4 regions of the Streptomyces sp. NPDC001822 genome follow, and region 2 is predicted to be linked to each of the others. Evidence: riboswitches for the same ligand, from Rfam matches in the RefSeq annotation. Region 2 holds a riboswitch; each other region holds the start of a gene.

Region 1 (3,754 bases), on a different contig from region 2:
CCCGGGCGATTCCAGAATGCGGACACCCTGGATCTCGCTCGGAGTGACAACCAGCACCTCGGTTACGGGCACGGCATCCACTACTGCCTGGGTGCGCCGCTGGCCCGTCTGGAGGGGCGGGTCGCCCTGGCGACCCTGCTGAAACGGCTCCCTGACCTGCGGCTCGCTGCCGAACATGCCGATTTGCGATGGCGCGGTGGACTCATCATGCGTGGACTGCGCACACTCCCTGTGGAGTTCGTTCCCGGCCATACGGCGCCGGAAGGTGACATTCTGTCAACTCCGTGACTTTCACGTGATCTCCGCTGCATCGACTTGTGACACACGTTCGAGTACGGCTAGGTTCACCGTTCGACTCACCCGTCACATGTCAGTCACACGGAAGGCAATCCCATGGGCTCCGCGAACGGCAGACACCGTCGCCCTCGTCAGGCACCCGCCATCGTCGTCGCCGCAGGCGTCACAGGATCGGCGATTGCCATCCCGCTGCTCGGCGCCGGCGGCGCACAGGCCGCAGACGCCTCGACGTGGGACCGCGTCGCCGAGTGCGAGAGCGGTGGCATATGGAGCGCCGACCTCGGCAACGGCTACTACGGAGGCCTGCAGTTCTCCGAGGCCACCTGGTCGGCCTACGGCGGCACGGCGTACGCGTCCCGAGCCGACCTCGCGAGCCGCTCGCAGCAGATCGCCATCGCCGAGAAGGTGCTGGACGACAAGGGCCCCCAGGCGTGGCCCAGCTGCTCGGTGATCTCCGGGCTCGCACTCGACGGAACGCTGCCGGGTGTGGACCCGGGCGACGGGCCGTCCGCCGAGGCGACGGGCACCGCGACCCCGTCCGCGACCCCCTCCGCCGAGGTGCCGGACGAGGCGGACGCGAAGGGCAAGGCAGGGAAGGCCAAGTCCGGCGGCGCGACGGGCAAGGGCGGGAAGGCGGACGCGTCCGGCGCTTCGTCCTCCGCCACGCCGTCGCCCGAGGCGTCCGAGACCTCCGCAGCCTCGAAGCAGGAGGGGACGAAGGCCGGGAAGCACCGCGGCACACCCGCCCCCGAGACGGCCGAGGAGTCGTCCTCCTCGGCGGCCGAGGGCCGCGAGTCGGGCAGGCACGCCTCGCGCGGTGCCGCCGAGGGGCGTCAGAGCGCGGAGGGGACCTACACCGTCCAGGAGGGCGACAACCTCTGGGCGATCGCCGACACGGAGGAGCTCCCCGGCGGCTGGCCCGCTCTCTACGAGGCCAACAAGGACGAGCTCGGCTCCGACCCCGACCTGATCCTTCCCGGCCAGAGTCTGGACCTCGGCCTCGCCCTCGGTGCGGACGCGGGCGGGGCGCAGGCGGAGACCCCGGCCGCCAACTGATCAAAAGCGGGAAAACACCCCGAAATCAGGGGTAGTTCAGAGGCCTATGTCCACTTATGTGTAAGTGAGACATGGGTCTCTTTGCTTCAACTCGCGTGTCATGTACGCCCGGTCTGTCCATATCCGCTCCGACCTGCGCGAACGGATCGCCGGGCCGAGCGGTAACGCGACGATTGACCGCTATGCCCATTTTTGAATGTAGGGGTTGTGTGTGATTACGGTCGGAGCCGCTCGCACCGCGGGCACCTTCGACCGTCACGCCGAATCCTGCCGTCGGTCGGGGGGAACGACGCGTAAAGCGCCGTAGGCAGGAGCGGGGGACCCAGGTAAGTGCCGGAGCCCGGCTGTCGGAAGACGGCTGAGGACCGGCTGGGGGTGAAGTCGTCCGCGAGTGCGGTCGGCCGGGCAACTCACAGGCCCGAACCCGACAGCTCACCTCGTAGGCGTCGGTGAGGAGAACCATGCTGCTTTCCAGCAAGGGCAAGCACCGCCGCCCGTCCAAGGCCGTCCGCATAGCCACCCTGGCGGGCGTCGCCGGTGCGGCCGTGGCCGTGCCGCTGATGGGCGCGACCGGTGCTTCCGCCGCCTCCGTCGCGACCTGGGACGCCGTCGCCCAGTGCGAGTCCGGTGGCAACTGGTCCATCAACACCGGCAACGGCTACTACGGCGGCCTGCAGTTCTCGGCCTCCAGCTGGGCGGCCGCCGGTGGTACGCAGTACGCGGCCCGCGCCGACCTGGCCACCAAGGACCAGCAGATCGCCGTCGCCGAGAAGCTCCTCGACCTGCAGGGCCCGGGCGCCTGGGCCTGTGCCGGCGCCGGCGGCCTGACCAACGACGGTGTGGACCCGGGTGTGGACACCGGCTCCGCGCCGAAGGCCGAGACGAAGGCGCAGCCGGAGCGCAAGGCCGAGCAGCCCGTCTCGCGCAGCGAGAAGCGCGAGACCGTCACCACCCCGACCGGCCAGAAGGTCGAGAAGGGCGACGGCGAGTACAAGGTGAAGCCCGGCGACACCCTCAGCAGCATCGCCGAGGCGGAGAAGGTCAAGGGCGGCTGGCAGAAGCTGTTCAAGCTGAACGACGACATCGTCGAGAAGGCCGACCTGATCTTCCCGGGCCAGCAGCTCCACCTGAAGTAGTCACGAGCGGTACGGGGTCCTCCTCCGCCCCGACGGCCCGGCCCGGCGCGCCCACCCCCCTGCGCGCCGGGCCGGGCCGTGCCCGGGGTTCCCGGGTGCCTCCTCGGCGGGGCCCGTGGGGACTCCTGCGGGGGGAAGCGTTCAACTGTTGTAGTTACTGACCAGTAAATATCTGGAGATTTGCCCGTAATGCAGGTCCTTGGGCCCTTTTTCGTCCCAGGGGACGGGCGGACGGCCGACGGAGCGGGCCGAGCCGGTTAGGCTCGTGGCGCAAGGCCACAGTGACCCTGCACATCCAGTGTCATATCCCAGAAGGAGATGCCTCGTGCCGTCCATCGACGTCGTCGTAGCCAGGGAAATCCTCGACTCCCGGGGCAACCCCACGGTCGAGGTCGAGGTTGGCCTCGACGACGGCAGCACGGGACGTGCTGCTGTTCCGTCCGGCGCCTCCACCGGTGCGTTCGAGGCCATTGAGCTTCGCGACGGCGACCCCAACCGCTACCAGGGCAAGGGCGTCGAGAAGGCCGTCCTCGCCGTGATCGAGCAGATCGGCCCGGAGCTCGTCGGTTACGACGCCACCGAGCAGCGCCTCATCGACCAGGCGATGTTCGACCTGGACGCCACCGAGAACAAGGGCTCCCTCGGCGCCAACGCCATCCTCGGTGTCTCGCTGGCCGTGGCGCACGCCGCGTCCGAGGCCTCCGACCTCCCGCTGTTCCGCTACCTCGGCGGCCCGAACGCGCACCTGCTGCCCGTTCCGATGATGAACATCCTGAACGGCGGCTCGCACGCCGACTCCAACGTGGACATCCAGGAGTTCATGATCGCGCCGATCGGCGCCGAGTCCTTCTCCGAGGCCCTTCGCTGGGGCGCGGAGATCTACCACACGCTGAAGAAGGTCCTGAAGACCAAGGGCCTCTCCACCGGTCTCGGCGACGAGGGCGGCTTCGCCCCCAACCTCGAGTCCAACCGCGCCGCCCTCGACCTCATCCTGGAGGCCGTCAAGGAGGCCGGTTACGTCCCGGGCCGCGACATCGCGCTCGCGCTCGACGTCGCCGCGTCCGAGTTCTACAAGGACGGCGTCTACGAGTTCGAGGGCAAGTCCCGCTCGGCCGCAGAGATGACCGAGTACTACGAGGAGCTCGTCTCCGCGTACCCGCTGGTCTCCATCGAGGACCCGCTGTACGAGGACGACTGGGCCGGCTGGAAGGTCATCACCGACAAGCTGGGCTCCAAGGTGCAGATCGTCGGCGACGACCTCTTCG
Region 2 (3,754 bases):
GAAGGCCGTACGGGACGCGGAGAGCGCGCTCGCCGAACCGTTGCCCGAAGGCCTCCTGGAAGCAACCCAGTTCAGCTTCCTGGGGCGCGGCTGGACGGTCGGGCTGGCCAACGAGGCGGCGCTCAAGATGAAGGAGGCGTCGCTGTCCTGGACCGAGTCGTATCCCGCGATGGAATACCGCCACGGGCCCATCAGCATCGCCACGGCCGGAACGGTCACGTGGATGTTCGGCTCCGCCCCGGAGGGTCTGGCCGGGCAGGTGCGCGCGACGGGTGCGCGCTGGGTGGAGAGCGACCTGGATCCGCTGGCCGATCTGGTCCGGGTACAGCGGCTGGCCGTCGCCCGTGCGACGGCGCGTGGCCTCGACCCGGACCTGCCGCGCCATCTGACCCGGTCGGTGGTGCTCGACGGGACGGAGCGGGCCTGACCCCGCGTCACGGCACAGCGCGCACCAGGCTCGTACAAAGCCCGGTGCGCGGCCGTGGGCGAAGCCCCGGTCAGCCCTCTTCGAAGTGGGCGTCCAGCGCGGCGTCCAGTTCCGCGGTCCACTCCTTGAGGCGGCCCCGGGCATCGGCCTCGACCTCGGCGTTGAACCACCGGCGGCTCGACAGGTGGACCGTGACGGTGAACCGGCGCCCGAAGCGGCCGGTCGTGACCTCGACCGCACCGATCTCGGACCAGTCGAATTCCGCCTCCTGGTCGTCCAGCCGGAAGCGGACACCCTCGGCGTCCACCCTGATGGATCCACGCCGGTCGCTGACCTCGAAGACAGGGCCGCCGCCGGTCGCGCCCGGCTCGTCCGCGCCCGCTGCGCCGGTGACGGCGGCAGCGCCCTCGTCGTCGGTGACCGCCTCGCCGCCTCGCACCGCGTCGTCGGAAGTCCGGGGACCGTCCGCCCGGTCGCCGGCCGGCTGCGCGACCACCGCGTCCTGGACGTCGGCCGCGTCCCGGGCGTCCGGTTCGTCGGACCTGCGGGCATCCTCCGGTGCCGCGTCGGCCGTCTCCGCATCCGCCTCCGCCCGCGCGGGGGCAGGGGCCGTCAGGCCTGGGATGTACGCCGGGTCTGTCCCCGCGGCGAACTCGGGCTTGGTGTTGGAATCTATGCGCTGCTCCACGGCGGGCAGTATGGACGACGAACCTGTACGAGACCAGTCGGCCGCGGCCGGACACCCGTGCCGGATCACCCGCGTGGGGTGAGTGCCACGCCACCCGCCGCACCATCCGCCCCGCGCCCCTGGTCCCCGCCCCGCCCGGCGCCGTGCACGAAGAAAGGGTGGTACGGGTTCCGCCGAACCCGTACCACCCTCTGTTCCTGCCCCTGCCTCACACGCCGGGTGCGGGAGGGTCATTCGTCACCGGAGGCTCAGTAGGCACCGAAGACGTTGTCGATCGAGCCGTACCGGTCGGCGGCGTAGTTGCACGCGGCCGTGATGTTGGCGACCGGGTCGTAGCTGTCCAGCGACGTGCCGGGCACGTGGTAGGCCCGGAAGGTCGGGTCGATGACCTGCAGCAGACCCTTGGACGGGATGCCCGCAGCGGCGTTCGAGTCCCAGTTGTTGATGGCCATCGGGTTGCCGGACGACTCACGCATGATGTTGCGGTGGATGCCCTCGTAGGTGCCGGGGATGCCGTGCTCGGCCATGACGGCCAGCGACTCCTTGATCCAGCCGTCGAGGTCGTTGGTGTACGCGGTCCGCTGAGCGGCGGGGGCCGCCTCGGCAGCGGGTGCGCCCTGTGCGGCGAGCTCGCTCCTGCGCTCCGAACGGTCCGCACGGTCGGAAGACCTGGATTCGGCCCTGGCGGGCTTGTGGGCCTTCGCCGGCTTGTCCGCGGCCTTCTTCCAGTGCTTGCCGCCGAGGGTCAGCTCAAGGCCGGGGTGAATGAGGTCGGGGTTCGCTCCGACGACCTTCTTGTTGTTCTCGTACAGAGCCTTCCAGCCGCCGTGGACCGAATGCTCGCGAGCGATCTTGGCAAGAGTGTCGCCGACGACGACGGAATAGTGCCTGGGCGTTGCGTGCTTTGCCGCAATTCCGTGTGCGGAAGCGGCAGTCGACGTCGCCGTCTTTTCAGCGGCGGCCGGCTGGGCCGGGGCCGCGAAGGCACCGGTGGCGCCGATCACGGGGAGTGCGAGAACGACTCCGCCCGTGGTCACGGCGATGACGCCGCGCTTCAGCGAACTGGTCCTGGAACGACGGTGGTTGGAAAAACCGGGCATGCTGAATTCCTCTCCGTCGCCTACGAAGTGAGCTGTCGGGTTCGAGCTGGAGATGCCCGGCCGCATGACATGCGACTTCACCCCGAGCCGTCCCGGATACCGGGCCGGCGCTTACTTGGGTCCCCCGCTCCTGCCGTACGAGAAGTGGTCGGGTAACCGGACGGCGGCAGGATTCGGCGTTCCATCCGGAATGAGGGTGACCGTAGGCGAGAAATAGCGAAAGGAACAAGCCCGGAGTAATGATCCAAATTCAATCGCAAGATCGAATTTCGGAAATTCCTGTAATCCATCGCACACGGCGCCTCCGGTTCTTCTTGGGACACAAGGGAACCGGCGAGGCCGTTCCGGCGTCCGGGGCGTTTGGGGTGACGCTGGTCACGGAGTCCGAAAAGGGCGTTTTGCTCCCTCTCGAAGGTCCCCAGGTCGCATGAAATGGTCTTTTATGGATTACGGGATCAATTCCAAATAAGGTGCCAAATCGGGCATAAGGCTCACTAGGGCTTCATTCAGGCATAGGGAGTGCGGTCCCGTGGAACCGATCCCGCATGACCTACACCCCTCAGTTCCCTAACCCGCGGATCACCGTGCTGCCCGTTCAGCCCGGCGACCCCCCGTTCCGCATCGTGGAGATCGACGGGGAGGTGATCGGAACCGCGACCGCAGTGACCGACGTGCTCATCGCCGCGGCCGAGGCCGGAATCCCCGTGCACGACCTGGACGACCCGGCGGCCGTCCGGTGGGTGGGGGGCGGCAAGCTCAGCTGGCGGCCGCACTGAGCGGCCGGGCGGACAGGGGCACCACTCCTCGCGCGAGACCGGCACGACGGGAAGGGCGCGGCACCCTGAGCCTCCGCCACGTACGCCGCCCGGGAGCCCCGCCAGGCACACGGTCCCGGCGGGGCGCTCCCTCGTCCTCTCGGGCGACAGCCGGCGCCTCGGGTGCGGGGCCGGGCCGTCACACCTCGCGCAGAGGTGCCCCCGGGGCCGTCGCCCGCAGCAGACCGAGCGTGCTGTCGAGCGCGGCTTCGAGGTGCGTGACCCGGCCGGTGGACATCAGGATGGTCACACCCCCCTGCACCGCGGCGAGCAGGGCTGCCGCCGTGCGATCGGCGTCCAGCCCTCCGTCCATCTCACCGCTGTCCTGCATGCGCCGGACACCGCGACGGAGAGCGGCCTGCCACTGGTCGAGCAGCCGGGCGGTGAGCGCTTGGGCGGCGGGGGTGCTGGGGCCCAGTTCGGTCATCAGCACGCCGAGCGGGCAGGTGACACCCTGCTGCTCGTAGCGGCGGAGGACGGCGTCCCGCCAGTCCTGCCAGGCCTGCCAGGTGCCCAGGTCGCCGAGGTGCGGCTCCTGGTCCTCCAGGACGAGCTCGGCCTCGCGCGCGGCGACCGCGAGCAGCAGTTCCTCCTTGCCTCCGGGGAAGTAGTGGAAGATCTGGCTCTTGCTCGTCGAGGTGCGCGCGCGGATGTCGTCCAGCGTGGTCGCCGCGGCGCCCCCGGCCCTGATCTGCGCCGCCGCGCCCTCGACGATACGACGGCG
Region 3 (3,754 bases), on a different contig from region 2:
GGTGAGGCCGACGTACCCTCCCGCCGCGAACGGCAGCAACTGAAGTGTCACGTGTGGAAGTTGGGCCGCCCACAGCAAGTGGCGCAGTTGTTCCGCCATCACCCCCGCGCCCCCGACCTGGCGTCTGAGAACCGCCTCGTCGAGCACCACGCTGAGCCGCAGCGGTCCGGTCGTGTGCAGGACGCTCTGCCGGGCGAGTCTGACCTCCACCAGGGAGTCGAGGGCCGCGGGGGGCAGGCCGTCCAGGGTGGAGCGGGTCACGGCCCGCGCGTAGTCGGCGGTCTGCAGGAGCCCCGGCACCACCGATGTCTCGAGCGTGCGCGCGGCATCGGCCTGTGACTCGAGACTGATGAAGTCGCGGTACTGCGGCGGGATGAGGCCACGGTAGGCGTGCCACCAGCCGTTCCCGCCGCCGCCGGCCGATCCGGCGAGCGTCTGGAGCAGGGAGCGCAACTGCCCGTCGTCCACGCCGTAGACGTCCAGTAACCGCGTCACGTCGTCGGGGGACACCCCGCTCGCGCCCGTCTCGATCCGGCTCACCTTCGACTGGTGCCAGCCCAGCATTCCCGCGGCTTCCCGGCTCGTGAGTCCGGATGTGTGACGCAGACCGCGCAGTTCTTCGCCGAGTTTGCGACGGCGTACGACCGGGCCGTTGCGCACGACGGCCTCCCTCCGTTGTACGGAGAGCCGGCCCCCGTTCGGGGGCGGCTCGGAAAGTGGCCAGTGTGGCGCCCGGTCACTGCTCGCGGGGCATGGTTCACCGGAATGGGCGACAGATATATGCATATCTTGGTGGATCGCAGTTACGGACGGCCTCGGGAGTGGCAGTCTGGCGCGAACCACAATCCGGACCGGTCGCGGACCGGTCGGGACGGGAAGGGACGGCGACGCCATGGCAGACCATCAGGAAGCAACCGTCACCTTGCCGAGCGACCCGGTCTCGGTGTCCGCGGCCCGGGCCCACGTCGCGCGGGTGCTCAGCGAGTGGGGCCTGGCCGAGGACAGTGACCTGGCCGACGCGGTCCGGCTGATCGTCTCGGAACTGACCACCAACGCCGTCCAGCACACGTTCGGTCTGTCACCCACGTTCACCGTCGCCCTACGGCTCGACCGGGACGAGGAGCTGTACCTGGGCGTGACGGACAGCCACCCCCGCTGGCCGCAGAAGCTGCCCGCGGCGGTCCGTCAGGACAACGGCCGGGGCATGGTGATCATCAGGTCCCTCGCCAAGGAATGCGGTGGGAGACTCAGCGTCAGCCCCACGCCCGACGGGGGGAAGACCGTGTCGATCGCCCTTCCCTGGGCCGTTCCGGCGCAGGCCTGACGCCGGGTCATGGTGGGCCGGGGCGGCCGAAACCGCTCCGCAGCAGTGCCGGCAGCGTGGCGGCGGTCGCCGTGTTCTCCGTGACTCGCGCCTGCCGCCACGGCGGCCGCACCCGTGGGCGGTTCGCAGTCCGTGACCGCCGGCTCCACGTCCGGGTGGGCGCGCCGGAACGCGGTCGGGGCTGCTCGTGCGCACCGCCCTGGCGGTGGCCGGGCTCGCCGCCGTGCTCGTGGCGATGCCCGTCCTCCTCCGCGCCGTCCAGCTGCTGGGCGGGGCGTACGTGCTTACCGCCCGCGCCATCGAGGGCGGCAGCGGCACGGCGCTCACCGCGCTGGGACTCGTGCTGGTGACCGGGCCCCTGCTGCACGGAACGAGGTGGGGAGCGGTGCCGGCGCGGAAGGCCGGCACCGGGCGGACGCAGGTGTCAGCGGACCCTCCCGTACCAGACGCTGTTCGACCAGATCTTCTCCAGCCGCACCACCGCCCCGGTCTTCGGCGAGTGCCAGATCCGGCCGCTGCCGGCGTAGATCCCCACGTGGTAGACGCTGCGTCCCGCGTGAAAGAAGACCAGGTCGCCGCGTTTCCGCTGCGACCTGGAGATATGGCGGGTCTTGTTGTACTGCTGCTGCGCCGTGCGGGGGAGCTTCTTGCCCGCTTTCCGATACGAGTAGAGCGTCAGCCCGGAACAGTCGAACCGGTGCGGGCCAGTGGCGCCGTATCTGTAGGGCGCGCCCTTCTTGGAGGCCGCGATGTCGAGAGCCCTCGTCGAACGGCTCGCGGCCTCGGCGTCGTCGACGACGCCCGGGGCCAGCATCGTGGTGCCTACAGCGAGAGTGAGAACCGAGGCCGTACCGACCCGGGCGAACAGAGACGGGACATGAACCTGCGCAGTCATGCGCAACCCTTCGTCAGCCGCCTGTGAAGGATGACCTGTCGGGTTCGGGCTGGCGAAGTTGCCCGGCCGCGCAAGGCGGCTTCACCCCGAGGACCGTCCGGATGTCCGGGCGGCCCGTTGTGCTCGGGTCCTCCACTCCTGCCGATCCACTTCTGTCGACCAGGCATCCGGACAGCGGCAGGACTCGGCGTCCGCCCGGACCGCCCCGCCGCGGCGGCGGGGGCTTGTCGTCCCAGGGATCTTTACGCACGCGCTGCCGGATTTCCTCGCTGAAGCTGCGATATGTGAGAGTCGTCACCACTGATCCGTTCGGGTGGACGGGGCGGATCCGGTGACCTCGCGGCCGTGCCGGACCAGCCCCGTACCAGCGATGGAACGACCGATTTCGTTCACTGTCCGCGCTGGGTGCGCAAGTTGGGCTGTCCCTCGGGAGGGGGACCTTCTACGCCGAACGAGCGAGGAAAACTCATCGGCTCGTCGGGCGTGTCGGGAAGGTCGCCGCAATGGAGTCCTCTGCGTGGGCGTCGGGCGCCCCGGTGTTCAGTGCGACGACGCCGGCGGTACGGCGACCCGTCCGGCCCGCCGCTCCCCGTCCAGCAGCCGTAACGCCCTGGCCAGCGTCTCCGCGTGGATCCGGGACTCGCCCCGCTCGTGCATCAGCGTGAGCGCGTCGCGCAGGGCGGCCGCCCGGGAGGCGAGCGCCTGCGCTGCCCGCAACGCTCCGTAGGTGTCGCCGCCGCGGGCGGGATTGATCCGGCCGAGCTGGTCGAGCGCTTCGAGGTAGCAGTCGATGAACTCCGCCTCGGCGCGGGTGAGTGCGGGCAGTGGCGGGAACTGGGGTGTGAGCATCGCTTGTTCACCTCGCGGGGTGCGGCGGCTGGGACGGAGTGCGGTTCTCCACGACGTGGTCCACCAGCCCGAACGCCAGGGCGGCCGGGGCGTCGAGAATGGTGTCCCGCTCGATGGCGGCGCTGATCTCCTGTGCGGATCGCCCTGTGTGGCGGGCCAGCATCGCCGTGAGCAGCTCGCGCTCGCGGGACGACTCGCGCGCCTGGATCTCCAGATCCGAGGGCTGTCCCCGCACCGGCTCCTCCAGAGCGGGTTGCTGAATGACTACCCGGGCCCCGGGCAGCGCATGTCGGTGGCCGGGGGAGCCGGCCGCCAGCAGCACCGCGGCACCGGCACCCGCTTGGCCGATGCAGAAGGTCTCCACCTCGCAGGCGAGGTAGCGCATGGTGTCGTAGACCGCCGTCATGGCGTGGAAGGTGCCGCCGGGCGAGTTGATGTAGAGCGAGACCGGCCGGTCCGGGTCCGCGTGCTCCAGGTACATGAACTGGGCGATCAGGTCGCTCGCCGCGGTGTCGTCGACCGGTGTGCCGAGGAAGACGATCCGCTCCGAGAGCAGCTTGGAGTACGGGTCCATGGGCCGGGATCCGTATGCGGTGCGCTCGGTGAACTCGGGGAGGACGTGACGGGCGGCGGGACGAATCATGACGTGGCCTCTCCTCGGAACCCCCGGGCCCGGGGGCGTACGT
Region 4 (3,754 bases), on a different contig from region 2:
CTGGAGTAGCGATGGAGTACCACCCGCAGCCGACCGCCGGCGAGGCCAGGCCCTGGGCCTTCCCCGCGCCCGAGCGGGGTGCCCTGCCCAACGGCCTGACCGTCCTGCGCTGCCACCGCCCCGGCCAGCAGGTCGTCGCCGTGGAGATCTTCCTCGACGCGCCGCTGGACGCGGAGCCCGAGGGCCTCGACGGTGTGGCCACGATCATGGCCCGCGCGCTGTCCGAAGGCACGGACAAGCGCTCCGCGGAGGAGTTCGCGGCCGAGCTGGAGCGCTGCGGCGCCACCCTGGACGCCCACGCCGACCACCCGGGTCTCCGCGTCTCCCTGGAGGTGCCGGTCTCCCGGCTCGCCAAGGCGCTCGGCCTGGTCGCCGAGGCGCTGAGGGCCCCGGCCTTCGCGGAGAGCGAGATCGAGCGCCTGGTGGGCAACCGGCTCGACGAGATCCCCCACGAGCAGGCCAACCCCGCCCGGCGGGCGGCGAAGCAGCTCTCCAAGGAGCTCTTCCCGGCGACCGCCCGGATGTCGCGTCCGCGCCAGGGGACGGAGGAGACGGTGCGGCGCATCGACGCCGCGGCCGTCCGCGCCTTCTACGACGCGCACGTCCGTCCCTCCACCGCGACCGCGGTCGTCGTCGGCGACCTCACCGGCATCGATCTGGACGAACTGCTCGCCGACACCGTCGGCGACTGGTCGGGGGACACGGTCCAGGCACGCCCGGTGCCCCCGATCACCGCCGACGACACCGGCCGTGTGGTCATCGTGGACCGACCCGGGGCCGTGCAGACCCAGCTCCTCATCGGGCGGATCGGCGCCGACCGGCACGACAGCGTGTGGCCCGCCCAGGTCCTCGGCACGTACTGCCTGGGGGGCACCCTGACCTCCCGGCTGGACCGCGTGCTGCGCGAGGAGAAGGGCTACACCTACGGTGTCCGGGCCTTCGGCCAGGTGCTGCGTTCGACGGCCCCCGGTTCGTCCTCCGGCTCCACCGGTGCGGCGATGCTCGCCATCAGCGGCTCCGTGGACACGGAGTCGACCGGGCCGGCGCTCGACGACCTGTGGAAGGTCCTGCGCACCCTGGCGGCCGAGGGGCTCACCGACGCTGAGCGTGAGACCGCCGTGCAGAACCTCGTCGGCGTGGCCCCGCTGAAGTACGAGACGGCGGCCTCTGTCGCGGGAACCCTGGCCGACCAGCTGGAGCAGCACCTCCCGGACGACTACCAGGCCACGCTGTACGCGCGCCTGGCCGAGACGGGCACGGTCGAGGCCACCGCCGCGGTGGTCAACGCCTTCCCGGTCGACCGTCTGGTCACCGTGCTGGTCGGTGACGCCGCGCAGATCGCGGACCCGGTACGGGAGCTGGGCATCGGCGAGGTGACGGTCGTCAGCGGCTGACGGTCCGGCACATTCGGGACTCCGGCGGGCACTCCGCCGGGGTCCTGTCTTTTGTCTGATTTATCAAGAGAAGTGCGCGTTCATCCTGTGGGATGTCCGACAAAAGATGCTTTCCGTTTGGTGCGGGCGAGGGGCCCGTCCTAGCGTCGGCTCGGCTGTCCGCCGGACACGAGCCGCGACCGCGGCTCCGGACAGCCATCGCCGAGTCCCCGTCAGGCGCGAGCCTGGGGAGCCGGGGACCCATGAAGTCCCTGGGGTGAATCGGATCCCTGCGTCTCGCACGAGACGAGAGGGGCCCGTAGGAGACCTTCCTGCTCCGAACCCGTCAGCTAACCCGGTAGGCGAGAAGGAAGGAAAGGACCAGCCACTTCATGGCGTTCATCCGTGCCGCCGGGAAGCACCGTGCCCCGAGCCGCCTGACGCGCAGGGGCGCCCGGGTCGCCGGCATCGCCGCCCTCGCCACCACCGGTGTCATCGGCGCCACAGCCTCCCCGGCGCTCGCCGCGGACTCCGAGGTCACCGCAAGCACCGGCCTGGCCCAGGCGGTCGCCCTCGACACGAGCCTCGCCGCACAGATCGAGGCCCAGGCGGAGGCGCAGCAGCACCAGGCCGACGTCGCCGCGGCGAAGGCCGAGGCCAAGCGCAAGGCGGAGGCCCGCGCCAAGGAGGTCCGCGAGGAGAAGGCGCGTGCCGCACGCGCCGCCGAGCGCGCCCGTCTCAACGCCTTCCACCTCCCGGTCGCCGGTTCGCACGTCACCACCGGTTACAAGTCCGGCGGCGCGCTCTGGTCCTCGGGCACCCATTCCGGCGTGGACTTCCAGGCCGCGTCCGGCACCCCCGTCGTCGCCGTCGGTGCCGGCACGGTCGTCGAGGCGGGCTGGGGCGGTGCCTACGGCAACAACATCGTGCTCAGGATGAAGGACGGCACGTACACCCAGTACGGCCACCTCTCCTCGATCGGCGTCTCGGTCGGCCAGAGCGTCGGCTCGGGGCAGCGGATCGGCCTCTCCGGCTCGACCGGCAACTCCACCGGACCGCACCTGCACTTCGAGGCCCGCACCACCCCCGAGTACGGCTCGGACATGGACCCCGTCGCCTATCTCCGCGCCCACGGCGTCCAGGTCTGACCCCGGGCTCGCCCGCACCGCTCCGACGAAGGCCTCGGCACGCGCCGGGGCCTTCGTCGTACCCCGGGTTGCCGCGGTGTCTCCGGGCCGCGCAGAACTGACTTCCAGCCAAAAGATATCCATGGATTCCACCCCGCCGTCGGAAATTCCGTCCGGTTGCAATAGAGTCACGGAACAGGCGTCGATCGGCCGCGTTTCGCGGGGATTAAGGCGGAGGTTCGGACATGCGCATTCCCGCGCAGTCGGTATGCACGGCGATCCGTGACGACATCGTCTCCGGTGTCTTCGAGCGCGGCGGCCGCCTCACCGAGGAGGTGCTCGCGCGACGCTACGGCGTCTCCCGCGTCCCGGTGCGCGAGGCGCTCCGCACCCTGGAGTCCGAGGGCTTCGTCGTCACCCGCCGGCACGCCGGTGCCTGTGTCGCCGAACCCACGGAGCAGGAGGCGGCCGACCTCCTGGAGATCCGGATGCTGCTGGAGCCGCTGGGCGCCGCGCGCGCGGCGCAGCGCCGCACCGACGCGCACCTCAAAGTGCTCCGGGGCCTGGTCAGGCTGGGTCAGGAGAGGGTGCGGCGAGGTGAGGGGGAGGACCTGCGCTCGCTCGGCGGCTGGTTCCACGAGACGCTCGCCCAGGCGTCGGGCAGCCCGGCCCTGATCGCGCTGCTCACGCAGCTGCGGCACAAGATCGCCTGGATGTACTCCGTGGAGCAGCCGGCCAGGCCCGCGGAATCCTGGGCCGAGCACGGAGCCCTCGTGGACGCCGTGGCGCGCGGGGACGCCGAACGGGCCAGGGCGCTCGCCGTCCAGCACGCCGAGCGGGTCACGGCCGCCCACCGGCTGCGCCGCACGGACCGGTCCGGCCGCGCGGGGGGCGGAACCCGGGTGAGGACTTCGCAACACCACGTAAACATCGCGGGAGTCCGCCATTAACAATTACGCCGTATACAAAGAGGGTAATTGTCGGCGGGCTTTCTTCCTGCTGCCCTGATCCGATTTTCCTGGGCTTGTTCCGGGTGGCCCGGTAAACAGAAAAGCCGCGGCGCCCGGTGGGGGTGCCGCGGCTTTGCCGCAAAGAGAATTCCGGACAGGAGCGGCCGGGATCAGACGGTCTCCGGGAGCTCCTCGAGCCCTTCGGCGACCAGCTTCGCCAGGCGGTCCAGGGCGGCCTCGGCGTTGTCCGCCTCGGACGCGAGCACGATCTCCTCGCCACCCTGCGCGCCCAGGCCGAGCACCG

The links. Region 2 has a riboswitch for cyclic di-AMP ahead of ACFYY2_RS30950 (transglycosylase SLT domain-containing protein). Riboswitches for the same ligand answer to the same signal wherever they lie in the genome.
Region 1: another riboswitch for cyclic di-AMP. It lies ahead of ACFYY2_RS24820 (transglycosylase family protein); the one in region 2 lies ahead of ACFYY2_RS30950 (transglycosylase SLT domain-containing protein).
Region 3: another riboswitch for cyclic di-AMP. It lies ahead of ACFYY2_RS29905 (C40 family peptidase); the one in region 2 lies ahead of ACFYY2_RS30950 (transglycosylase SLT domain-containing protein).
Region 4: another riboswitch for cyclic di-AMP. It lies ahead of ACFYY2_RS26665 (M23 family metallopeptidase); the one in region 2 lies ahead of ACFYY2_RS30950 (transglycosylase SLT domain-containing protein).

What each region holds. Positions count from the first base shown of each region.
Region 1 is NZ_JBIATW010000011.1:203,786-207,539, forward strand. Features, by position in the region: gene ACFYY2_RS24810 (cytochrome P450) at 1-288, shown strand, start outside; gene ACFYY2_RS24815 (transglycosylase family protein) at 394-1,353, shown strand; cyclic di-AMP (ydaO/yuaA leader) riboswitch at 1,643-1,814, shown strand; gene ACFYY2_RS24820 (transglycosylase family protein) at 1,815-2,489, shown strand; gene eno (phosphopyruvate hydratase) at 2,815-3,754, shown strand, end outside.
Region 2 is NZ_JBIATW010000018.1:111,867-115,620, forward strand. Features, by position in the region: gene ACFYY2_RS30940 (SIS domain-containing protein) at 1-427, shown strand, start outside; gene ACFYY2_RS30945 (hypothetical protein) at 498-1,115, opposite strand; gene ACFYY2_RS30950 (transglycosylase SLT domain-containing protein) at 1,364-2,215, opposite strand; cyclic di-AMP (ydaO/yuaA leader) riboswitch at 2,220-2,404, opposite strand; gene ACFYY2_RS30955 (hypothetical protein) at 2,761-2,991, shown strand; gene ACFYY2_RS30960 (TetR/AcrR family transcriptional regulator) at 3,170-3,754, opposite strand, start outside.
Region 3 is NZ_JBIATW010000017.1:41,002-44,755, forward strand. Features, by position in the region: gene ACFYY2_RS29890 (helix-turn-helix domain-containing protein) at 1-660, opposite strand, end outside; gene ACFYY2_RS29895 (ATP-binding protein) at 893-1,324, shown strand; partial or broken gene ACFYY2_RS29900 (LysE family translocator) at 1,491-1,610, shown strand; gene ACFYY2_RS29905 (C40 family peptidase) at 1,749-2,219, opposite strand; cyclic di-AMP (ydaO/yuaA leader) riboswitch at 2,223-2,395, opposite strand; gene ACFYY2_RS29910 (hypothetical protein) at 2,760-3,068, opposite strand; gene ACFYY2_RS29915 (ATP-dependent Clp protease proteolytic subunit) at 3,076-3,711, opposite strand.
Region 4 is NZ_JBIATW010000013.1:113,315-117,068, forward strand. Features, by position in the region: gene ACFYY2_RS26660 (M16 family metallopeptidase) at 12-1,394, shown strand; cyclic di-AMP (ydaO/yuaA leader) riboswitch at 1,584-1,753, shown strand; gene ACFYY2_RS26665 (M23 family metallopeptidase) at 1,766-2,521, shown strand; gene ACFYY2_RS26670 (GntR family transcriptional regulator) at 2,746-3,450, shown strand; gene ACFYY2_RS26675 (HPr family phosphocarrier protein) at 3,621-3,754, opposite strand, start outside.